3 regions of the Sporosarcina sp. NPDC096371 genome follow, and region 2 is predicted to be linked to each of the others. Evidence: riboswitches for the same ligand, from Rfam matches in the RefSeq annotation. Region 2 holds a riboswitch; each other region holds the start of a gene.
What was found. A riboswitch is a leader RNA that binds a small molecule or an ion and turns the genes downstream of it on or off. The one in region 2 is predicted to bind thiamine pyrophosphate.

Region 1: it holds a riboswitch for thiamine pyrophosphate, as region 2 does, so the genes downstream of both, ACIQ0H_RS05980 (YkoF family thiamine/hydroxymethylpyrimidine-binding protein) here and ACIQ0H_RS03165 (ABC transporter substrate-binding protein) in region 2, are expected to answer to the same signal.
Region 3: it holds a riboswitch for thiamine pyrophosphate, as region 2 does, so the genes downstream of both, tenA (thiaminase II) here and ACIQ0H_RS03165 (ABC transporter substrate-binding protein) in region 2, are expected to answer to the same signal.

The regions. Positions count from the first base shown of each region.
Region 1 covers NZ_JBIWFE010000002.1:5,588-9,813, reverse strand. Annotated here, with positions in the region: gene ACIQ0H_RS06000 (DNA-3-methyladenine glycosylase family protein) at 1-283, opposite strand, end outside; gene ACIQ0H_RS05995 (bifunctional transcriptional activator/DNA repair enzyme AdaA) at 493-1,074, shown strand; gene ACIQ0H_RS05990 (methylated-DNA--[protein]-cysteine S-methyltransferase) at 1,061-1,576, shown strand; gene ACIQ0H_RS05985 (hypothetical protein) at 1,705-2,136, shown strand; TPP riboswitch at 2,232-2,338, shown strand; gene ACIQ0H_RS05980 (YkoF family thiamine/hydroxymethylpyrimidine-binding protein) at 2,418-3,023, shown strand; gene ACIQ0H_RS05975 (ECF transporter S component) at 3,025-3,627, shown strand; gene ACIQ0H_RS05970 (ABC transporter ATP-binding protein) at 3,617-4,226, shown strand, end outside.
Region 2 covers NZ_JBIWFE010000001.1:689,925-694,150, forward strand. Annotated here, with positions in the region: gene ACIQ0H_RS03155 (ABC transporter permease) at 1-725, opposite strand, end outside; gene ACIQ0H_RS03160 (thiamine-binding protein) at 722-1,012, opposite strand; gene ACIQ0H_RS03165 (ABC transporter substrate-binding protein) at 1,025-1,990, opposite strand; TPP riboswitch at 2,115-2,223, opposite strand; gene ACIQ0H_RS03170 (hypothetical protein) at 2,407-2,535, shown strand; gene nagE (N-acetylglucosamine-specific PTS transporter subunit IIBC) at 3,094-4,226, opposite strand, start outside.
Region 3 covers NZ_JBIWFE010000004.1:240,376-244,601, forward strand. Annotated here, with positions in the region: gene ACIQ0H_RS12750 (alpha/beta hydrolase) at 1-21, opposite strand, end outside; gene ACIQ0H_RS12755 (DUF3238 domain-containing protein) at 249-1,442, opposite strand; TPP riboswitch at 1,559-1,664, shown strand; gene tenA (thiaminase II) at 1,949-2,638, shown strand; gene thiM (hydroxyethylthiazole kinase) at 2,638-3,396, shown strand; gene thiD (bifunctional hydroxymethylpyrimidine kinase/phosphomethylpyrimidine kinase) at 3,393-4,226, shown strand; gene thiE (thiamine phosphate synthase) at 4,219-4,226, shown strand, end outside.

The sequences.
Region 1 (4,226 bases), on a different contig from region 2:
CTAAGTCAAACCACTCTCGTACATAGTGAACAACTTGATCACGTACTTTTTCGTTCGTTGGATGAAAATTGCCTAAAAAACGAAGGACAAGACAACCGTTCACACCTTCGCTCACTTCAAGCAATAGCATTTCATCCGCAAGAGTAATCGCCTTAATTATTTTGTCATCCCGGATTTCAAACATACACTCATTTGAAGATCGTTGCATATAGCCTAGATTTTCTTTAAAACTGAATTCTTTTGGGACCTTTACTACTAAATCTTTATTTTGATGAACAACCATTCCCTCAACGCTCCTTCTTGTTGTTTCCCACTTATATTTTTTTCTATCTACTCCCCAGCAAAGGTACGTACTGGGGTAGTCGAGAATTGATAGTAGGATTCTTTTATTCACCCTATCCATAGTTTTATCATACTACCCCAATCAAAAATTTCGTTATCTTGCTCTTACATCCCAATAAATACTTATTAGCAAAAAAATGAGGTGATTCCATGAGTAACACTGAAGACGTCTTGCAATTGACTGATGAACGATGGCAAGCAATTACGCAAAATGACCAGTCATATGATGCTATTTTTATTTACGCAGTAACATCAACGGGTATCTGTTGCCGCCCCTCTTGTAAATCGAGGGATCCTAAAAAAGAGAACGTCCGTATTTTCAACGATGTGGATGAGGCCATATCCGAAGGTTTTCGTCCTTGTAAACGTTGTAAGCCTGGCGGGCTAGATTTGCCAGATGAGGAATGGACAGAACAAATCAAAGAATTTATACATGCACATTATCACGAGCCATTGTCGTTGGAAATATTAGCAGACATGTGTCATGGAAGTCCCTATCATTTACAAAGAACCTTTAAGAGAGTTTCCGGGATAACACCCGCCGAATATATCCAAAGAGTACGCATTACACATGCGATGAAAGAACTCTCTACAAATCGTAAATCTATTGCGGAAGTTGGTTTCACTGTTGGTCTTCCTAATACGCCTTATTTCATCACTTTATTCAAAAATCGAACGGGGCAAACACCTAAACAGTATCAAATGGAGGTACAAACAAATGATAAAAAATAGTGAGGATTTCGTGTATTGGATGCTACTTACACACGAATCATGGACCATATATATTGCAGCAACACCAAAAGGACTTTGTTATGTTGGTACACAACGCGCTACCTTCGAAGAGCTTGCCATATGGGTGAAAAAACGGCTCCCTACTTATGTACTGTCGGAAGATGAGAATAGATTAAAACCTTATGCAATAGAATTAATTGATTACTTGGAAGGCAGACGTAAAGAGTTCACATTACCAATGGATCTCCATGGGACAGTATTTCAACAAGCCGTCTGGAAAACGTTGCAAAATATCCCCTACGGCCAGACAGTTTCCTATACGGAGATTGCCGAACAAATTCAAAAACCAAACGCGGTCCGTGCCGTCGGGACTGCGATTGGCGCCAATCCAGTCTTAATCACGGTTCCTTGTCATCGTGTCATCGCAAAAAGTGGGAAGTTGACGGGTTATAGGGGTGGTTTAGAAATGAAAGAGCAGCTACTAAAGCTGGAAAGGGAATGATTATGAGTGTAGGTGGAAACATTATTGTCAATTTCCTATTTGATAACGTAAATAATAGTTAAGAAACGGTTGATTATTTAATTCGTTATATCGGTGAAGTTCAGACATGTTCTTACTATGACGGGCAGTTGGATGAAACGATACTCATTGATAAAAATATGCATGATTTTCATGACAAACAGTATCCACTAATCAAACTGAAATCAGACTTAGGAGAACCATCCATACTAGTCAGTTGGGCGTTCGGAAAAGGCTATTTTGGACTACAGGTTGATATCCCGTTAATGATATTGGGCCAGGATACGGACAGGCATCACAACGAGGAAATGACCGATTATATAGTATCCTTAGCCAACAGACTATTCGAGTCAACTCCTTTCTTTTTCGGATTTGCCAATCATGAACATGAACTAGATACAAGTATCGATCAAAACAAAGTGATTGAAACGATCCAATCATTAAATCCCTCCCTTGCATTTGTACCGAAGAACGGGACTTTGCAAGTTGAGTACGGGAAGTATACGATCGACGGATTGACCCCCTATAAAAAATCTATTTAAAGTTAATAGTTTACAAAATTCAATCCTTCCTTTACACTGAATGCGCTGGAGACAATTCGGCAGAATATGTACTTTACATTCAAAATCACATACGTTGTCTGCACTAGGGGTGCCTATTTTCGGCTGAGATGAGAGCTTTTGCTTCGATCCCTTATAACTCGAACCAGGTAATACTGGCGTGGGGAAGTGCGGTTACTTTTGCCGTAGGTTCCCTATGCGCAAGAGGGCTGCATCTTCACGGATGTGGCTTTTTTTGTGGAGAAAAATAGGGGGAAACGGTTATGGAAACAGCATTTTCTTGTGGAACGAGCCCGATTATTGGATTACGCTTCTCGCTTCATCCAATGGCGGACAATTTTGTAGCCATCATTAAAGGGGCATTATCAGAGGCAGATACATCCAATGTATGGATGCATACCGATGACGTCAGTACGGTGATGCGCGGCAAAGAGATTCATATTTTCGATACGGCCAAAGCCATTGTGCTACATGCTGCAAAAACGGGGGCACATGTCGCCTTTAACGGGACTTTTTCAGTTGGGTGCCCTGGCGATTCTGCGGGGGATGTTTATTTAGAAAAAGAGGATATTCGGTTAAATGAACCACTGGTGAAAGATTTACGGCAATATGTATCCTCACAGTTTGCTTTGTATCCCATGAACAATCCAGATTATATGTCGGTCATTTACAAGGAAGTAGAGCGCGCTAAGGAACAGGGTGTTTTTAATACGAGTATGCATTATGCTAGCGGCTTACACGGGGATATTCATGAAGTTTTTGCATTCTTGGAAGAGGCATTTTCCAAAGCACGTACTACAGAACATCGGCATCTCGTCATGACGGTCAATATGAGCATCAATAGTCCTTCGCATAAAGGGGATGCCTGATATGTTGAAGTCTTGGAAGCTGAAAGAAGTTGTGCTGATGTCGGTGTTGGCTGTTGTGTTTGCTGTCGTCTATTTACTATTCGTTCATGTCGGCAATATTTGGGCGGGTTTTATCGGCCCTATTGCTTATGAATGGATCTTCGGCATTTGGTTTATCGTGTCAATTATCTGTATGTACATCATTCGCAAACCAGGTGCGGCCGTCTTATCTGAAACCGTAGCTGCCGCCATTGAAGTAATGATTGGCAATGCGGTTGGCCCCCGACTTATTTTGAGTGGTCTTATCCAAGGATTAGGAGCAGAAGCTGCATTCGCTGCGACAGGTTATAAACGGTTCAATACATGGGTGCTTATTCTTGCAGGTGTCGGTTCAGCAGTGTTCAGCTTTGCATTTGGCTTTTTGGTTTCAGGTTATGCGGCGCTCTCTCCTACTTATTTAGCTTTAATGTTTGGACTACGTGTCATAAGTGGAGCGCTTATTGCGGGGCTTGGTGGAAAGTGGGTATCTGATGGTCTTCTTGCGATGGGAGCACTGCGTGGCTATGCCATTTCTAGGGATAAACCGAAGCGCGAGCAGAAAGTAACGGTTCAACATGGGCGTTGAATGGGCCAAACAAGCACCGGCAGTTGAATCCCCGGTTGTCATGGCATTCGCCAACGTCACCTTTCGCTTTCCCGAGAATGAGGAGCCTGTGTTACACAATGTTTCATTGACCATCCGGCAAGGGGAACGTGTCGTCATTACAGGTGCGAGCGGTAGCGGCAAAAGTACATTGCTTTATTTGATGAACCGCCTGTATCCCGCAAGCTGTGACGGCATCCTAACAGGGACCATCACGTTATGGGATAAAGACCATGACGACTATGCTCCTGGTGAGGTCAATGCCCGTGTTGCCACTGTGTTCCAAGATCCCGATTCGCAGTTTTGTATGCCGACTGTAGAAGAGGAAATGGCTTTTACCCTGGAAAACTTGAATGTGCCACGCGCAGAGATGGAGCAGCGAATAACGGAAGCGTTAGAAGTCACGCAGTTAACATACTTGAGACATACAGTCATTCAAACATTGTCTGGTGGGATGAAACAACGAGTCGCAACCGCTTGTGCCATCCTTATGAAACCAGAAGCCCTACTATTGGATGAGCCTTTGTCACATCTGGATCCATTAACGGCAAAAGAATTTGTGGGCTGGTTAGATGCCTTAC
Region 2 (4,226 bases):
TTTTCAATCAGTGCAATGATGGCGAAAAAAGTTAAGCTCATGATCATAATAAGTAAAATTGCAACAAACACGCGATCAGTTTTAAAGGAAGAGGAGGCTAGTGTCATATAGACACCAATTCCTTTATTAGCCCCGAGCCATTCTGAAATAACAGCTCCCATGACACTGTAGGTAGCCGCAATTTTTAAACCCGAAAAGAGGGATGGAAGGGCATAGGGCCATTGCAACTTCCAAAAGATTTGTCGATTTGTTGCGCCTGTCATTTTCATGTAATGCAACAGGTCGCGGTCAGTTTGTCGTAAACCGTCTAGTGTAGCGATTGTAATTGGGAAAAAGCAGACGAGCACAATGACAATGACTTTCGGCAACATGCCAAATCCGAACCAAATGACGAGTAAAGGCGCCAACACGATGACCGGAATATTTTGTGACAAAATGAGTAGGGGATACAGTGCTTCTTGTAAGCCAGGGAGACGGAATAGCCATATGGCAACCAATAACCCTACGATGACACCAATCGCATATCCTGTAAGCGTCAGACGGATCGTGGACAGGATGTGATCGGCGTAATGCGTCCAACCATGGATGGCTTCTTGCCATACTTGCGTGGGAATGGGAAGCAACCATGATGGAATCTCGAACAATCGCCCTGCTATTTCCCATAAAGTAAGCAAAAGGATGATGACCAATGTTGGTCGCCATCCTTTTTTTAATAGATTATTCAACGGTATTTCTCCGTCAACTTGTCCATGGAAGCACCGTCTGGCTTATAAAATATTTTCACTTGAGAAATGATGCTGAGCGAGCCTTTTTCTATCATCCGCTCATTCATTTTTTGCACAATTTCCAGGAGTTCTGTTAAATCACCTTCCATTGTCGTTTCCAGTGGTGATACTTGATAAGGGACGCCAGCTTCGTCAATGACTGCAATGGCGGCATCCACCAAGGGAATCACATCTTCTCCATTGGGCATTTTCGGTATGATTTGAATACTAACAAGCGCGTTTGTCATTGTTGTTCCTCCTTATTTGGGTAGAAATTCATTGGTAAATGCATCTTTAGCGATAAAATCACCGTCAAGTAAGTCGTTTTCTGTCATCCAGTCTGCATAGTCTTGCCAAATCTCAATCTTTTGTTCACCCCAACGAGGTGCATCGTCTTGATATTTAGATGAAATCCATTGCTGACTCGCTTTGACAAGTTCTTCGTCAAGGTCAGGAACAGCCTTCATTAAAATCGATGCTGCCTCATCTGGATTGCTAATGGAGAAGTCATAGCCTTTCGCAACGGCTTTGACAAAAGCACGGACTGTGTCCGGATTGTTCTTAATCATTTTTTCATTGGTCGTAATGACAGGTGTGTAATAGTCGAGTTTATCGGAGAAGTCTTTTAGATATTGCATATTTAAGTCGATGCCACGCAGTTCGGCCTCAATCCCTGTCCAACCATAGTAAATCCATGCGAAGTCAATATCACGTTCAACTGCCGTGAAAAAGTCTGAACTACCGATGTTGATGTGGTCCACTTTTTTAGCATCTGCTTGTTCTTTTTCCATTAGTGAAGTGATAACGGCCTGCTCGACGGGGGCACCCCAACCTCCATACGTTTTTCCTTCATAATCTTTTGGGGATTCAATACCCGCTTTTTTCAAAGACGCAAATCCCGACGTATTATGTTGGAGAATTGCTGCGATAGAAACGAGTGGTATGTCTGCGGCACGTGCTTCTGTTAGGGATTCTTGTGCGCCGATACCAAATTGGGCTTTACCTGCTGCAACGAGCTTGTCAGCACCTGCCTCGCCCGGGAGTATAATTTCCACATCAAGGCCTTGTTCTTTAAAAAAACCTTTTTCCTGTGCTACGTACAGGCCTGTATGGTTTGTATTTGGCGTCCAATCGAGTACAAATTGAATCTTCTCCAATTCGCCTTCTTTTTTAGACTCATTTCCATTATTGGTACTACATGCCGATAGTAATAGGACGCTGAGCATGATGAACAACAAAGCTTTTCTCAATCTTGTTCCTCCCTTTAAATTCAACGCAATTACGAGAGAACGATTGCCTAGAACGCAAAAATGCGTCCTCCGGGCAACCGAAGAACGCATAAACATAGGCATAGCTAATGAATATGTTCCCTCCGCTGGCCTTAACCAGATCAGGTTCTAAGGGTCTATACTTTCTAAGTATATCTCAACCAGCTCGACTGGTACCCCCACATAATTGTAACTGTATGAATTTTTTATGATTAGTACATCTACTACTCTGCCACATTCGGGTGAATGCGTCAAGCGGGCAGAATAAATGGCTTGTACAGATGCTGGAACAGTTGTTACACTTACTGGCAGATTAGTTGAACAACGAGTGGTTAAATAGGATAGATAAAAGGCTGTTTGTAAAAGGAGATACTATGGATAAAAATGAATTTTTTCATTCCCTTGAAGAAATAGTTGTAGACCCTCTATTCATTGGCGGAAGTATGCAAGATTTAGCTAAAAAAACAGCAAATAACACTTGGTCCATTTCAACTAGCCAATGAAATCTTACTGGAAAACTTTACGACCTTTTTTCAAAGAGTAGTGTTGAACAGACGTGAGCAAATCAGCAATTCAAATAATAGAGATGGAATGCTCTTCTATACTTGGCTTGATTAGCAATCGGCACAAATGAAGTTTAGTGTAATATAAGATTTTTACATTAGGCTTCCATTTGAGGTGGTTAGTGATGAAGAAGAGGTAATCGAAGGTGATATAAATGTAAAAGCATTGAAAGTCTATCTCATCAAAATAAATGAATCATTCTTTTTTGAATAATAGGTGGCGTCAGCTGAATACCAAAACGGATTGTCCCAGCAATAGGACAATCCGTTTTGGTGTAAACACTTATGTAAATACGGCACTACTAGGTAAATCCCTAGTCGGATGGGGCGTATGATTATTTTTCACTCTCTGCGCCGAAAGTGCCCATTTACGCGGGACAGAGGAGTGCCGCGTCTCTGTAATTATAGTTTATCCAGTAGCGACAAGAAATATACCATAAAAGGAAAAACCAGGCATAGGAGCCTGGTTTTTCTGCTTTTAAAAATTTCAGAGGTTTATTACTTTCTAATTTTCTTAATTTCGTCAGCAACAAACTGTACGCTTGTTCCGACAATAACTTGAATACTTTGTGATCCGACAACATTGATGCCGGGTACGCCAGTGCTTTTAATCTTCTTTTGATCGACTTTCTTCATATCTTTTACTTCGATACGTAAGCGTGTTGCACAGTGATCAACAGAAGTGACGTTTGCGTCTCCGCCTAAACCATCATAAATTGTTGCTGCCATACCAGAGAATTTATTTCCTCCTGCTGAAGCAACTGCTCCGTTGTCGTCTTGGATATCCTCATCATCTTCACGACCTGGAGTTTTCAGGTTGAATTTGACAATCAAGAAACGGAATAGGACGTAGTAGATGACTGCAAATACTAGACCTTGAACAAGTAACATAAGTGGTAGATTGGCGATAGGTATTTTTAAACTTAATACAAAGTCTACCAATCCAGCACTAAATCCAAATCCTGCTGTCCAGTGGAATGATGCTGCGACAAATAGAGATAGACCTGTTAAAGCAGCGTGGACAACATAAAGAGCTGGTGCTAGGAACATAAATGCGAATTCAAGTGGTTCCGTAACACCTGTGAAGAATGACGCAAATCCTGCAGCTAACATTAAAGAAGCAGCTTGTTTTTTACGTTTTGTTTTAGCAGTATGATACATGGCAAGAGCTGCCGCTGGTAATCCAAACATCATAATTGGGAAGAAACCTGCTTGGTACATACCGGTAACGCCTTTCGTACCTGTACTAGCCCAGAAGTTCTTAATATCGTCGATACCGGCAACGTCAAACCAGAATACAGAGTTTAAGGCATGGTGTAAACCAGTTGGAATCAATAGCCGGTTGAAGAAGCCGTAAAGTCCAGCACCAACAGCACCTAATCCACTAATAGCTTCACCGAAATTAACTAAGCCAGTATAGATAATAGGCCATACAAAGAATAAAACGGCCGAAGCTACTAGCATAGAAGCCGCTGTCATGATCGGAACTAAGCGTTTACCACTAAAGAAGGCCAATGCAGTAGGTAATTGTACATGACTAAATCGATTGTACATGGTTGCTGCAATCAGCCCAGAAATAATACCGATAAATTGATTTTCAATTTTTATGAAAGCAGGATTTACGTCGGCAA
Region 3 (4,226 bases), on a different contig from region 2:
TTGTTTGAATAGATGTTTCATTGATTAACCACTCCTAGAATTTAGCGATTTTCTTTACTAGCCATAGCTCAAGAGCCCCTGCTTCAAAGTCGACATTTTCCTGTGGGCGCCCACCGCTAGCAGTTATATGTTGAATCCACACTGGCTTTTTATATAATATCTCGAATTCAACATATCTTGAATTCGAGATAACTTTATCAGATAGAACGGTCGTTGTCAAAGGGCTTGTTCGAATTTATTGGCGAAACCTATTCAAAACTTGAACAACGCCAGTACTGCCAAGCAATCACCCGTGACATCCACGCGAGTCCTTTACTTTCTACCTGATGAATGGGTAGCCAATTTCCGCCTTCCCCGCGCGCCATATAAATTTCATGATGGGGAGCTTGGTCATGATAGCCCGTCATGTCAAACGTACCATCCCGCCGCAAAACCGCTTGGACTTCATAGTCGATTGCGGGTGCAGTCGTTAGCGGATTACCAACCGCATGGGTGACGTGAAATCCCGACTCCCCTGATCCATGGTCCAACCTCTTCAAGCGTATCCCCTCATGCGAGGCAGTGGCTTGTCCGCGACATTGCTTCCATCGGCTATAGGCAATCGAAGGGCCAACTGTCTTCGTAAACGTTAGCGGTGCTCGCGCTTGATCATAAGCTAGCTCTATATCTACTCGGGTTCGAAAGCTATCCCCATTCACATCAAACCCTCTGTCATCCCCTTGGAAGTAATGATTCTTCGATAATATATTTGGGTTCTTGACCCATTTATCTGCTAAAAATGTGGAGTAGCGGAATTTCCAGCGCTCCACATTCGGACGACGCAACCGATCTTGAATAGGCGTCAACAATTCTTGCGGTTTCGCAATCCACTTCATGACAGAGAACACTTCAACCGCTGCAGCTTCTTTCGATGAAACAGGATTTAGCACACCAAAAACTGTCGTGACCATCGACTTGCTGATATTAAATCGATCTTCCGACTTCGAAAGCGGACGCTTTGAACGAATGGTATATCGGTATGTTTCATCCAATGAAAAGTCTCGATCAATGTAGCCATTCGTTGTCACTGTTGTCATATATATATCATTGCGAAACACATCATACTCCTCCACATCGGTCATTTCCTCCCAGGACAACGCGATTTGCGTCTTTGCAACGATGGTTGTCATGACGAGCGATTGAAGGGGGTTATCCTTATTCTTGTGCTCCGCAAACGCTGAGGTCTGTAGCGCAATTACCTCGACCACTTCCCCGTTTTCCACACGCTCAATCGCGTAGTTGTAAAGCTTCGCATGCTTAAAATCGCCATCGCTAAACTCCGGCACAGTCCCTTCGTACACATGCTCAGTATCTTTATAAACGTGGTAGATTCCACCCACATCATTCCATGAAAAATAAATGAGATCCGCTTGATGCACAACGTTTTTAATTTCAAAAAACATTACGTTCCGCCTCCTTATTTCAAGTGTGCGGTTCTTAACCAACTACTAAACATCGCATATGTAAGTCTTGCCAATAATCAAACTTGTGTTATAGTTATGTTGAAAATTGAATTGTTTATCGCCACTAGGGGAGTCTTATTAAGGCTGAGACGCATATGGATATGCGGACCCTTGGAACCTGATCTGGATCATACCAGCGTAGGGAAGTGGGACCGCGCTGTTATTCTATTAACCAAACCATCGTGGGCCGCTTCCTGAGCTATATTAGGGGGCGGCCTTTTTTAATTTTATTCAGCGGGAATTCAAACCCCGCTGAATAAAATTAAAGCCGCCGGCGGATGTCACAGATTTTGAGGGGAGTTAAGAAGGCAGTCTAAGTTCGCGACTTCCTGTCGCAACAACTGCATGACCTACATCCTGTAGGCCTCAAGCTCAATTCAAAATCTGGACGCAAATACGCCAAGGCGTATTTAATTTTCAAAAAAAAGAGATGGGGAGTGGACAGGATGACATTTTGTGAAGAAGTACGGTCGGAATGTGATGCATTATGGCAAGGGAGCTTTGACCATCCGTTTGTCAAAGGCATTGCGGAAGGTACGTTGCCACTAGATGTGTTCAAATTTTACGTGCAACAGGATTCTTATTATTTATCACATTTTGCGAAAATCCAGGCGCTTGGTGCTGTGAAAGCAAAAGATTTGAAGACGACTCAACGTTTTGCGGCACATGCAGAACGAACATGTAGTGCGGAAATGTCCTTGCATGAGTCCTTTTTCGGCATGTTAGACATCACCGAAGAAGAGCGTGCAACATTTCAGCCCGCACCGACGGCTTATCAATACGTTTCGCATATGTATCGTGCAGCACACGAAGGTGATTTAGCAGACGTCCTCGCCGCATTGTTACCGTGTTACTGGTTGTATTATGAAATTGGTGAACGGCTAAAAGACGCCAAACCAAATCACCCTGTTTATGATAAATGGATTCAAACGTACAGTTCTGAGTGGTTTGAAACGCTGGTAAAAGAACAAGTTTACCGGATGAATGAATTAGCAGAAGCTGTCTCACCTGAGAGACGCAATGAACTGAAAGAACATTTCCGGAAAAGTAGCTATTATGAATGGCAGTTCTGGGAAATGGCTTGGACCAAACAAGACTGGGCCATCCACTCTTACGACGTGGTGGCGAGCCAATAATGGACGGTCTCTTACAAAAATTACGTGAAGAACAACCACTCGTGCATTGCATGACCAACATTGTCGTTGCCAATTTCCAAGCAAACGGATTACTGGCGCTTGGTGCATCACCCGTCATGGCAGATGCGGTAGAAGAAGCCGCCGAAATTGCCAGCGTGTCGTCTTGTACCGTTTTGAATATCGGCACACTGAAACAAGATACCGTCAAAGCCATGCTGCTAGCAGGAAAAAGCGCCAATGCACATGGCAAACCCGTCATCCTTGATCCCGTCGGTGCGGGCGCGACCGCTTTTCGCAAGGCGTCCGTCTTGGAGATTTTGGATGAAGTCGTTCTAACCCTTATCCGCTGTAATGCGGGTGAACTTGCAGCGATCGCAGGCGTGAAATGGCAATCGAAAGGCGTCGATGCGGGCCAAGGCGATGTGGATGTAAAAGCACTGGCAGAGGAAGTTGCCGTGAGGTATCACTGCATCGTCGCTGTTACCGGCGCAGTCGATATTGTGACCGACGGCAACAAAACGATTTCGATTACAGGGGGGCATCCCCTACTGTCCAAAATAACCGGCGCAGGCTGTCTACTGAGTGCAGTCGCGGGAGCATTTTTAGCGGTGGAGCATGAAAACGAGTTAGAAGCCGTGGCAACTGCATTGACTTTTTATAAAAAGGTGGGCGAACTGGCTGCTGAAAAGGCAGCGGGCCCTGGCGATTTTGCTGTACAACTTTTGAATGCACTTTATCTTGGGAGGCTGACAACATGACCTATGTGGCTATGACAGTGGCGGGTTCAGATAGCGGTGGCGGTGCAGGGATTCAGGCCGACCTGAAGACGTTTCAGGAGTTAGGCGTCTTCGGCACGTCTGCACTAACAGCCGTGACTGCACAAAATACACTTGGCGTACACGGTGTCTATCCCATTGAGGCGGCTGGTGTAACCGCACAAATGCGTGCTGTGCTGGACGACTTCAACGTTGGGGCTGTGAAGACCGGCATGTTATTTTCAGCCGATATCATCCAGGCAGTGGCAGAAACACTGCAATCATATGGCTCCCCCACACTTATTATCGACCCTGTCATGATTGCCAAAGGCGGCGCTTCGCTGTTATTGGAGGAAGCGGTTCATGCATTGAAGACATTTCTACTTCCAATGGCGTGCGTCATCACACCGAACATTCCCGAAGCGGAAGTGCTTGCAGGTATGACAATCGAAACCGATCGGGATGTCGAAGAAGCGGCAAACCGTATTTTACAATTAGGTCCGGGGGCAGTTGTCATGAAAGGCGGCCATCGACCAGGAGCCAGTTATGCGGAGGATCTGTTGCTTTCAGCCGATGGCGATCGGCTTGCCATCCGCTCCGAATGGATCCACACCAAAGATACACATGGCACTGGCTGTACATTTTCCGCAGCTATTACCGCACAAATCGCACAAGGGAAAACGATTGCAGAAGCGGTTGTGGATGCAAAGCAATATATCCAAGCGGCCATTGTCGATGGGCTGAATCTGGGTGCAGGACATGGCCCGACCAATCACTGGGCATATGGGCGGCTGAGTAACGAGGCCAGAAAAGAGGTCGTGTTCATTGATTGA